DNA from 2 places in the Arthrobacter sp. TE12231 genome. Region 2 is predicted to be linked to the other one. Evidence: predicted binding sites of a transcription regulator. Region 2 holds the regulator's gene; the other holds the start of a gene.
The links. Region 2 encodes LexA, which represses DNA repair genes until DNA is damaged. Its sites were predicted from a motif close to TCGAACANNTGTTCGA; they were not measured.
Positions count from the first base shown of each region.

Region 1: the regulator LexA is predicted to act here: its motif matches at 2,992-3,007, upstream of ACVWYS_RS19755 (shikimate dehydrogenase).

Region 1 is NZ_JBSSFS010000001.1:4,406,653-4,412,539, forward strand. It holds gene ACVWYS_RS19735 (MoaD/ThiS family protein) at 1-15, shown strand, start outside; gene ACVWYS_RS19740 (hypothetical protein) at 20-256, opposite strand; gene ACVWYS_RS19745 (MFS transporter) at 543-1,856, opposite strand; gene ACVWYS_RS19750 (IclR family transcriptional regulator) at 2,082-2,924, shown strand; gene ACVWYS_RS19755 (shikimate dehydrogenase) at 3,109-3,990, shown strand; gene ACVWYS_RS19760 (TIM barrel protein) at 3,990-5,887, shown strand, end outside.
Region 2 is NZ_JBSSFS010000001.1:2,712,809-2,718,695, forward strand. It holds gene ACVWYS_RS12245 (histidinol-phosphate transaminase) at 29-1,147, opposite strand; gene ACVWYS_RS12250 (LysM peptidoglycan-binding domain-containing protein) at 1,216-1,605, opposite strand; gene lexA (transcriptional repressor LexA) at 1,959-2,708, shown strand; gene ACVWYS_RS12260 (ATP-dependent DNA helicase) at 2,790-4,937, opposite strand; gene hflX (GTPase HflX) at 4,930-5,887, opposite strand, start outside.

The DNA of each region.
Region 1 (5,887 bases), 1.7 Mb from region 2:
GTGGCGGGAGGCTGACGCTTCAGGCGACCCGCCAGACGGTGCATTCGTCCGCGTTGATGGCCTTCCGCATGCCGGAATGGCGGTCCATGATCCAGACGACGCCGATTCCGGGCGCCGTCTCCTGGACGCGGCCGCGGCGGATCACGACATCGTCGTAGTTCGGGCCGACGCGCAAACGGGCCTCGATCTCGTCGCCGCGGTGCAGCTGGTCGAGGGCACGGATACGGGTTACATGGGCTTTCGCTTCCTTCAACATGACGGGGCCTCCTGGACTGGAGTTGGTGCCTGCTCTTGCCGGCCCTTCCAGTGTCCTGCGCCAATGTTGCGTCCGCGTTTCAGTGCGGTAAGGGGACGGTTAGTTTTCGGCGGCGGCCCGATTTCCGGCCCCGGCTCCGGTCCGATTCTTGCTCCGATGGCCGCCTGGGCACGTTCTTTGACCGCCTGCACGCGCGACGGCGGCCCGCCCCCGAAGGGACGGGCCGCCGTCGTAGGTGCGGAACTTCCGGTTGAGCGCGGTGCCGGTCAGGAGCGCCGCGGCCGGACTACTTGACGCCGAGCTGCTTGGTGGGCACCTTGAAGGTTTCCTTGGCCGTCAGGGCCGCAATGGTGGCGATCAGGCAGATGACTGCGGTGAAGATGCTGATCTGGACCCAGCCGCCGGGCTGGATGCCGCCCATGGCCGCCACGATCGCGGGGGCGAAACCCGCCATGAGGAAGCCCAGCTGGGTGCCGATGGCGAGGCCGGAGAAGCGGACGTTGGTGCTGAACATCTCGGCGTAGAAGGAGGGCCAGACCGCGTTGGCGGCAGCGTAGCCGAAGGAGAAGAACGCGATTGCCGTAAGGAACATGAGCGGGACGTTGCCGGACTCGAGGCTCAGCAGGAAGACCGGGGTCAGGGCTGCGCTGGACAGTGCGCCGTAGATGAAGACCGGCTTCCGGCCTATCTTGTCGGCGAGCATGCCGAAGAGCGGCTGGGTGCCCAGGGCCATGAAGTTGGCGCCGACGACGAGCCAGAGCGTGGTGGTGCCGTCCACGCCGGCAACGTTCTTGGCGTAGCTGATGGCCAGGGTCCCGAAGACCGTGGACACGGCGGCGATGAAGGCGCAGGCGATGACGCGGAGGACATCGCGCCAGTGGCCCTTGAGGAGGTCGGCCACCGGGAGCTTGGAGATCTGCGCGGTCTTCCGGGCTTCCTCGAATGCCGGCGGTTCGTGCAGGGTGCGGCGGATGAAGAACGCGACCAGCACAACCACGGCGCTGAGCCAGAACGGGATGCGCCAGCCGATGCTGTACTTGATGTCATCGGGCAGCGCCAGGACGGGGATGAAGACGAGGGCAGCGAGGATCTGGCCGCCCTGGGTGCCCGTGAGCGTCCAGGAGGTGAAGAACGAGCGACGGTTGTCCGGGGCGTGCTCCAGCGTCATCGAAGACGCACCGGCCTGCTCACCGGCCGCGGAGAAGCCCTGGCAGAGACGTGCCAGCACCAGCAGGACAGGGGCCCACCAGCCCACCGTCTTGAAGTCCGGAAGGCAGCCGATGACGAAGGTGGAGGCCCCCATCAGCAGGAGCGTGAACATGAGGACCTTCCGGCGGCCGATCCTGTCGCCGAAGTGGCCCAGGACGACGGCGCCGATCGGGCGGGCAATGTAGGCGAAGCCGAAAGTGGCGAACGACATGATCGCCGCGTTGGTGTCGGCGTCGGGGAAGAAAACATGCGGGAAGATCAGTGCCGCTGCCGAACCGAAGATGAAGAAGTCGTAGTACTCGACGGCGCTGCCCAGGAAGCTGGCAAGGGCCGCCTTCTTCGGCGTCCCTCCCGTGGTGGTGCCCGTCGCGGACGGGAGAGTCTGGCTCATGGTGTTCCTTTTGTGTGACGACGTTGTCGCGGATGGATCAGGAATGTCTCGACTGCCGCTTGCTTAAGTTTGGTGCAGCCGGAGGTCCGTGGAAAGACCCGGACTAGTAGCCACATGGTGGAAGCTACTTGTGCGATGTAGCAATCATGACTGTGAGCGTAGTCACCTGTCAAGAAAAATAATCACCATCTAGAAATAGTTCTCACTATGTGGGAGCATCGTTGTATGAGTGTGAATCAAGGCACAGAAGAGTCCGCCGTCTCCGCCGCCCCGGGGGAGGCCCTTGTGAGGCCTGCCAAGGCCGCCAAGGAGGACTCGCGGACGGACATGGTGGGGAAGGCCCTGGGCCTGCTGGTTCTCCTGGGCGACGAGCCGCGCGGCGCCAGCGCCGCCGAGATCTCCCGCCGGGCCGATCTGCCGTTCAGCACCACGTACCGCCTGCTCGGCTCGCTGACGCGGGACGGCTTCGTGGACTACGAGTCCGACGGGCGCCGCTACCACCTGGGCCTGCGCGTCTTCCAGCTTGGCCAGCGGGTTTCCAATCATCACGGCTTTGCGGGCACGGCACTTCCCATCCTGCGCCGGGTGACCGAGGAAACGGGCGAGGCCACCATTCTTTCCGTGCGTGACGGCATCCACCATCTGACGGTGAATAAGGTGGATGGCCCGCGAACCTTCCGCGTCACCAGCGATCCCGGCCATCTGGGGGCGCTGCACACCACCTCGGTGGGCAAGGCGCTGGTGGCGTTCGCCGATGACGCCACCCGCGCCCAGCTTCTCGATGAACTGCCCCTCGATCCGCTGACAGAGCATTCCATTACCGATCGCGACGCGTTCCGGGCGGAGATCGAACTGGTCCGCCGCCGTGGCTACGCCACGATGGACGAGGAAAACGAGGCCGGCATGCGCGCCGTCGCGGTTCCGGTGTTCAACGCCCAAGGTCACGCGTTTGCCTCCCTCGCCACGGCCGTGCCGGTGTTCCGGCTCAGCATGGAGGACCTGGTGGCCTGTGTGCCCCTGCTCCAGTCGGCCGCAGCTGAGCTCTCGGCCCGGCTGCCCCAGCGGTGACGTGCTCCGCCCGCCGCCCGGGGGTGCCTCGGGATGGCAGGCGCCGTCGTAATAATATGTTCGTCATTCGAACAAGTGTGCAACATGTGAACAAAGTCTGTAGTGTAATCCCCATCACCCGGCCCGCCGCGGACGCCTCAAGCGCCACGGCTCGCCGAGTGCAGTTGTCAAAGGAGCTAACCGGATGAGCAATCGAGCAGAATCCTTCCTCGTGGGACTCGTGGGAGACGGTGTCATGCCGTCCCTCACGCCCTACATGCATGAACGCGAAGGTGACGTCCAGGGCCTCCGGTACCTCTACCGCCCCATCGACCTGATCGAACTTGGCCTGCCCGGTCAGGCCGTGGGGGAGCTGCTGTCCGGTGCCCGGAGCCTCGGGTTCAACGGACTGAACATCACCCACCCCTGCAAGCAGCTCGTGCTCGACTACCTTGACGAGGTCTCCGCCGACGCCCGGCGACTCGGCGCCGTCAACACCGTGGTCATCCGGGACGGCCGCTTCATCGGGCATAACACCGACTTTTCCGGCTTCGCGGCGGCCCTGGCCTCCGGCCTCCCCGGGGCCGCCCTGGACCGTGTGGTCCAGCTGGGAGCCGGCGGCGCGGGATCCGCCGTCGCCTACGCCCTGCTCACGGCGGGTGTCCGGGAACTGGACCTCGTGGACACGGATGCGGCGCGCTGCGCCGCCCGGGCTGCCGAGCTCGCCGGGTTCTTCCCGGACCGGACGGTCACGGCCCGCACGACGGCGGAGCTGCCGCAGCTCATGCCCCGGGCCGACGGCCTGGTGCACTGCACCCCGGTGGGCATGGCCGCCCATCCGGGTGTTCCGCTGGACATGTCCCTCGTGGAGTCCCGGCACTGGGTGGCCGACATCGTGTACCGGCCGATCGAAACCGAGCTCGTCCGCGCGGCCCGGGCCAAGGGCTGCGACGTCCTTGACGGCGGCCGGATGGCGGTGGGGCAGGCCGCGGACGCGTTCCGGATCTTCACCGGGCGGGAGCCCGACGCGGACCGCATGCGCTCCCACTTCCTGGAACTCGTGGCCGCGGAAGAGGTGGCAGCCTGATGCGCACCGGAATCGCGACCGTCTGCCTCTCCGGCACCCTGCGGGAAAAAATGCAGGCCTGTGCGGTTGCCGGCTTTGACGGCATTGAAATCTTCGAACAGGACCTCGTCACGTCATCGCTGAGCCCGGAGGATGTCCGGAAGCTGGCCGCCGACCTCGGACTCACGCTGGACCTCTACCAGCCGTTCCGCGACTTCGACAGCGTTCCCGAGGACTTGCTCGCCGCCAATCTGCGCCGCGCGGACGCCAAGTTCCGGCTCATGTCCCGGCTGGGCATGGACACCATGCTGCTGTGCTCCAACGTGGGCACGGCCACGATCGACGACGACGAACTCCGGGCCGCCCAGCTCTCCCGGCTCGCGGACCTCGCGGGCGAACACGGTGTCAAGGTCGCCTACGAGGCCCTGGCCTGGGGCAAATACGTCAGCGACTACGAGCACGCCCACCGGCTGGTTGACATGGTGGACCACCCCCATCTGGGCACCTGCCTGGACTCCTTCCATATCCTCTCCCGCGGCTGGGACACCGCGCCGATTGAGGCTTTCAACCCGGCGAAAATCTTCTTCGTCCAGGTGGCCGATGCCCCCAAGCTGACGATGGACGTGCTGTCCTGGAGCCGGCACTACCGGGTGTTCCCGGGCGAGGGCCAGTTCGACCTTCCCAAGTTCATGGGCCACGTGGTCCGCGCCGGCTATACCGGACCGGTATCGCTGGAAGTGTTCAACGACGTGTTCCGCCAGTCCGACGTCGAACGCACGGCTATCGATGCCATGCGGTCGCTGATCTGGCTCGAAGAGCAGAGCGCCCGATGGCTCGAGGCCAACCCGGCCGCGGCTGAAAGCGGTGCGGCCGGCACTGCGGCCCGGCGCCGTTACCCGATGGAGCTTGCCACGCTTCCCCGGGTGGCCGAGCCCGCCGGCTTCAACTTCGCCGAAGTCCGGGCCGGGGACACCGCCGGCCTGGAAACGCTGCTCAGCCAGCTGGGATTTGCGTTCAACGGGCGCCATCGCACCAAGAACGTGCAATTGTGGACCATGGGCCGCGCCCGCTTGATCATCAACGAAGAACCCGCCGCCGGTCAGCACGCGGCCGCCGCCGCTGCCATTTCCACTGCTATTTCGGCCGTGGGGTTCGACGTCGACTCTCCCGTCATCGCCGCCGCCCGCGCCCAGCAGCTCAAGGCCCCCGCGGTGCCGCGCAAGAGCCAGGCCAACGAGGAAGTCTTCCAGGGTTTCGCAGCGCCGGACTCCACCGAGATCTTCCTCTGCCAGGGCAGCCCGGACGGCGCGGCAGCCTGGGTCGGCGAATTCGGGGAGCCTCATGAACCCGGCAACGCACGGCCTCCCGTTGTTGCAGCCGGCGGAACCGCTCCCGCCGCGGGCCCCGCAGCCGGTGCCGTGATTGACCACGTGAACCTCGCCCAGCCGTGGCAGCACTTCGACGAGGCCGTGCTGTTCTACACGAGCGCCCTCGCGCTGGAACCGCAGCCGTATGCCGAGGTGGCGAGCCCCACCGGGCTGGTCCGCTCCCAGGTGATGCTCACCGAGGACCGGGGCGTCCGCCTGGTGCTGAACCTGGCACCGCTGCTGCAGCAGGAGGCCGCCGGAACAAAAGAACCCGGCGAGTCCGGGACCGGCCACCGCCGCACCTACCAGGAGCACGTGGCCTTCGCCGTGACTGACCTCGTGGCCACCGCCCGCGCCGCCCGGGACCGCGGCCTGGACTTCCTGCAGATTCCGGCGAACTACTACGAGGACCTCGACGCCCGGTTCGCCCTGGACCCGGACTTCCTGGCCACGCTCCGCGAGCTCAACCTGCTCTATGACCGTGATGCCGACGGCGAATTCCTGCATTTCTACACGGCCACCGTAGGCAGCGTGTTTTTCGAAATGGTGGA
Region 2 (5,887 bases):
GGCGGGGCGCACTGGCTCCCCGTCAAGTCTAGGCCTGCGGCGTTGCGTGGCTGGTCAGGATGCGTTCAAGGGCTTCGAGGAAGGCTGTGGTTTCCGTCTCAGTGCCCGCGGTCACGCGAAGGTGCCCCGGGATGCCGACGTCGCGGATGAGGACGCCGGCGTCCAGCAGGCCCTGCCAGACGTCGTGCGGGCTCTCCAGTCCGCCGAAGAACACGTAGTTCGAATCGGAAGCCGCCGGCTTGAGGCCCAGGCGGGTCAGCTCGGACACGATCCGGTCGCGCTGGCGCTTGATGTCCTCGACGTCGGCCATGAGGGCCACGCGGTGGTGCAGTGCGGCCAGGGCCGTGGCCTGGGTGATAGCTGACAGGTGGTACGGCAGACGGACCAGCCGCAGGGCGTCGGTGACCTCGGGAGCGGCGGCCATGTACCCGAGCCGCGCCCCGGCGAGGGCGAAGGCCTTGCTCATGGTGCGCGAGACGATGAGCCGTTCCCGGCCGGGCAGCAGGGTCAGCGCGCTGGGTGTGCCGTCGTGGGCAAACTCGTGGTACGCCTCGTCGACGATCACGATGGTCTGGCTGGCCTGGCCGGCGTCATAGACGGCCTCGACGACATCAAGACCCAGTCCGGTACCGGTGGGGTTGTTCGGGGAGCACAGGAAGACAATGTTGGGCTGCAGTTCCCGGACTTGGCGGGCAGCCGATTCCGCGCTGAGCCCGTAGTCCGCCGCGCGGGCGCCGACGATGTACTCCGTGTCCGTGCCGGCGGCCAGCAGCGGGTACATCGAGTATGTGGGAGGGAAACCGAGGGCCGTCCGGCCGGGGCCGCCAAAGGCCTGGAGGATTTGCTGAAGGACTTCGTTGGAGCCGTTCGCGGCCCAGATGTTCTCCGCGCCCAGACCGTGGCCAAGGTACTCGGCCAGGGCTTCCCGCAATTCGGTGAACTCCCGGTCCGGATACCGGTTCAGCCCGACTGCGGCGGCGCTGACAGCCTCAGTGATAGCGGCGCGGACGTCGGCCGGGACACCATGGGTGTTCTCGTTGACGTTGAGCAGAATGGGGACGTCCAGCTGGGGTGCGCCATACGGTCGCAGGCCGCGCAGATTGGTTCGGAGGGGCAGTCGGTTGAGGCGCTCAAGCTGGTCAGTCACGTGACCAGTTTAAGTGGAAGCGGGACGGGCGCTGAAACTGTGACGCCCGGGACGGGCGCCGGCGGTACCTACTTGGACGGAACGAACAGCTGCTGGCCCGGCATTACACGCGCAGCGTCAAGGTTGTTCAGTTGCACGATATCGGCCACGACGTCCCGGGGATCGCGTTCCGGCGCGACGGTCCCCGCAATGGCCCAGAGGGACTCCCCCGGCTGGACCGTCACGGAAACAGTGGGCGTCACATTGAGCTGGTCCGCGGAATCCGCCGCCTTGGCCGGAGCGTTGAGGAATCCGCTGAACGACAAGATGAGCGCTGCCAGCAGGATCAGCGGGATCCCGAAGAAGACGAACCGTCCGCGCCGGGTGAGCCGCAGCGGCGCCTGCTTCGGCCGCCGGGTGACCCCGCGGTCCGTGATGCTGTGATCAAAAGTGCTGTGAAACGCGCTTGCTGCTGACATGAACTGAGCCCTCCTGGACCATACGGTGCCGCCGGCGTTCTCCACATACTCGCCGCCAACCGGCCGAACCTTCGAACATAGAACCGAAGAATGCACTCGACTCGCAAATCCTTGAATCGAACACATATTCGAACTTTGCTAGTTCTGTTTTAGCACTTAGTAACGAACGATGTCGAGACTCGCTAGAACAAATGTTTGAAAAAGCTCTGCCGCTGGCCTACTTTTGAGGGAAAGAACAACAGCTTGTGAACTCGTTCATCGGTAGTTGATCAGGAGGGTCTGACATTTCAGGCCGGAAGTTCCCGGTGACAGCAGCCACGGCGGCCGGGTGGAACGGAAAGGCGTTGGCGAACATGGCAGCACAAGCCACCGGCGGCCGGGCCAGTTCACGGAGCGCCCAGCCTGCACGGGCCCCCAAGAGCCTGACCGTTCGGCAGAAGAAAATCCTGGAAACGATCCAGCGCTCCGTCAGTGACAACGGCTACCCGCCGTCCATGCGCGAAATCGGCGACACCGTCGGACTCGCCAGCCTGTCGAGCGTGACCCATCAGCTGTCCCAACTGGAAAAGCTCGGGTACCTGCGTCGCGACCCAAAGCGTCCAAGGGCCATGGAAGTGCTCATGCCGCTGACCCTGGACGAGGGTACGAGGGCCATTTCGGGCGTCGAGAAGTCCAGCGGCCTCCGGGCCGTAGGTGGCCTCTCCGTGACGGAACTCGCCAGCGCCACCGACACGGCAATGGTGCCGTTCGTCGGACGCATCGCGGCCGGCGGACCGATCCTCGCCGACCAGGTGGTGGAGGACGTCATGCCCCTGCCGCGCCAGCTGGTGGGCCACGGCGAACTCTTTATGCTCAAGGTGGCCGGCGACTCGATGATCGATGCCGCCATCTGCGACGGCGACTGGGTGGTTGTCCGCCGCCAGGGCGACGCCGTGAACGGCGACATCGTGGCCGCGCTGCTCGATGATGAAGCAACGGTCAAGACGTTCCGCCAGCGCGACGGCCACACCTGGCTGCTGCCGCAAAACACCCAGTACGAGCCCATCCTCGGCGACCACGCCGTGATCATGGGCAAGGTCGTCTCGGTGCTCCGCTCCCTCTAGCCACCCCGTGGCAGGCCTCCCGGGGTAGCCACCCCCGGAACGGCTTCCAGGGGCCGGAGCCACGGCTCCGGCCCCTGCTTTTTAGTCCTTTCCGGAGTCCTTCGCCAGGCGCTTCAAGGCGGCCACGGCGATCGAAGGATCCGTGGTGGGCCAGAACGGCGGAAGCGCGGCGCGGAGGAACCCGCCGTAGCGCTCCGTGGACAGCCTCGAATCCAGCACCGCCACCACACCCTTGTCCGAGGTCGAGCGGATCAGCCGGCCGGCGCCCTGCGCCAGGCGGATTGCGGCGTGCGTGGCCGAGACGGACATGAAGCCGTTGCCGCCGGCCTGTGCCACCGCACGCGAACGTGCTGTCATGAGCGGGTCGTCCGGCCGCGGGAACGGAATCCTGTCAATGACCACCAGGCGGCAGGACACCCCGGGAACGTCGACACCCTGCCACAGGGACATCGTGCCGAACAAACATGTGTCCGGCTCGTCGGCAAACTGCCGCACGAGCGCCGTTATGCTCGACTCCCCCTGACACAGGATGCTGAGGCCCAGCCGTGGCCGCATCGCCTCGGCGGCCTCCTCCGCCGCCCGCCGGGAGGAAAACAAGCACAGGGCGCCCCCGCCGGAGGCACGGATCAGTTTCTCGAGTTCGTCCAGGGCCTCCGGGGACGTGCCGCGGCCGGGCTTGGGCAGGTGCTGGGCGACATAGAGGATGCCCTGCTTCGGATAGTCGAACGGGGACCCGACGTCGACGCCGGTCCAGCTCGGGGCGCCGCTGCCGACCAGGCCGAGGCCTCCGGCGGCCGGCTCGAACGCCGCCCCGATGGCGAGCGTGGCGGATGTCAGGATGACGGTGTGGTCCGCGAACAGTCCTTCACGCAACCGCCCCGCGACGCTCAACGGAGCCACATTGATCAAGGCCGGCGCGGTCTCGTCCGGCTGGGAGTAGCCCTGCGCCGGGTCGAAGCTGCTATTGCGGGAGAACCACACGACTTCGCGGTTTTCCCGCGCGGCCAGGAGTCGTTCGCAGAGTTCCAGGATGACCATGAGGCGGGACCGGGCGAGCTGGCGACCGCCGTCGGCCGTCGTGGAGCTGTCCCCCTTGGAATCGGAGAGCGCGGCGCGGCAGGCGTCGCGCAACTGGTCGATGCAGTCCAGCTGCTCGGTGTTCAGGCCGTTGGGCATCAACCCGCTGGGGACACCGTCGATGGCGAGTTCCAGGTGGGAGGCGGCATTGTTCAGGGCGTCCACGGTGATGCCGGTGTGCTTCCGGGCCCCGGAGGCAGCGGCGTGGACCATCGCGACGGAGAGCTGGCCGGAGACTGCGCCTGTGACGCGGTCCTGCAGTTCGTGGGCCTCGTCCACCACCACGACGTCGTACTCAGGCAGGACCGCCAGGCCTTCGAACGCGCTGACGGCGAGCATGGCATGGTTGGTGACCACGACGTCGGCATCGGCGGCGTTCTGCCGGGCCAGTTCACTGAAGCATTCGGCCGCGAGCGGGCACTTTTGCGCGCCGAGACACTCCATGGACGTGACGGAGACCTGCCGCCAGGCCCGGTCCGTGACACCGGGCATGAGTTCGTCCCGGTCTCCCGTGACCGTCTCCTCCGCCCATTCGCGCAGGCGCACGACTTCCTTGCCGAGCTGGGAGGACGGCCCGCCCAGCGCGGCGGCAAAGTGCGGCACGGACGTGTCCTCGCCGAGGGAGAACAGTTGTCCCTCAGACGGTTCCTCGGACGGGAAGCCGCCCTCGATCTTGTGCCGGCACACATAGTTGGACCGGCCCTTCACCAAGGCAACCTTGACGGGCCGCTCCAGGGCCGGGGTGATCGTCTTGAGCAGCCGGGGCAGGTCGCGGCCGACAATCTGGGTCTGCAGTGCCAGGGTCGCGGTGGAGACCAGGGTGGGCTTGTTGCTGGTCAGCGAGTGGGCGATCAGCGGAATCAGGTACGCCAGAGACTTGCCGGTGCCCGTGCCGGCCTGGACCAGCAGGTGGTCGCCGCTGTCGATCGCGCGCGCCACCTGCCGGGCCATTTCGTGCTGGCCGTCGCGGCTCTGGCCACCCATGCCGGACACGGCACGGTCGAGCAGCTCAATCACGAACTCCTCGCCGGTCCCGCCGGCCGTGTTGCCGCCCGCTGCGTCCTCGCCCGTCCCGCCATCGGCCGGTTCCGCGTCAGCGGCCCCGGCGTCCGGGGATCCGGCCTTGGCTTTGGTCACCGCAGCCTCAGTCATTGCTGATGAAGGGATCCAGTTCAGCGGCGAGTCCTTCGCGCACCATCACCACGGCCCGGGTGCCGGTTTCCTCGTGCTCGAGGCTGAGGATCTCAGCGTCGGTCTCGTGGAGCTTGTTGAGCAGATCTCCGCGGTTGTACGGGATCAACAGTTCAAGCTTCACGCCGGGGCGCGGAATGCCGTCACTGATGGCCTTGAGCAGTTCCGGGATGCCTTCACCTGTGCGTGCCGAGACCACCACGTGGCGCGGTTCGCGCTGCTTGAGCCGTTCGACCACAAACGGGTCGGCGGCGTCGGCCTTGTTCAGGACGATGATTTCCGGAACCTTGCGGGCGTCGACTTCGCTGAAGACTGCCCGGACTGCGGCGATCTGGCCCTCGGGGTCCGGGTGCGAGACGTCGACGACGTGCAGGATGAGGTCCGAGTCGGCCACCTCTTCCAGGGTGGAGCGGAATGCTTCCACGAGCTGGGTGGGCAGCGAGCGGACGAATCCCACGGTGTCCGCCAGCGTGTAGCCGAGGCCGTCGGCGGTTTCTGCCTTGCGCACGGTGGGGTCCAGCGTGGCGAACAGGGCGTTCTCCACCAGCACCCCGGCGTCGGTCAGGCGGTTCAGGAGCGAGGACTTCCCGGCGTTGGTGTAGCCGGCGATCGCTACTGACGGCACGGCATTACGACGGCGGTTGGCGCGCTTGGTTTCCCGGGCGGGCTTCATGGCGGCGATTTCGCGCCGCAGCTTGGCCATGCGGGTGCGGATCCGGCGGCGGTCCAGTTCGATCTTGGTTTCACCGGGACCACGGGAACCCATGCCGGCGCCGGCGCCGCCCACCTGGCCACCGGCCTGGCGGGACATCGACTCGCCCCAGCCGCGCAGGCGCGGGAGCAGGTATTCGAGCTGGGCCAGTTCCACCTGTGCCTTGCCTTCCCGGCTCTTGGCGTGCTGCGCGAAGATG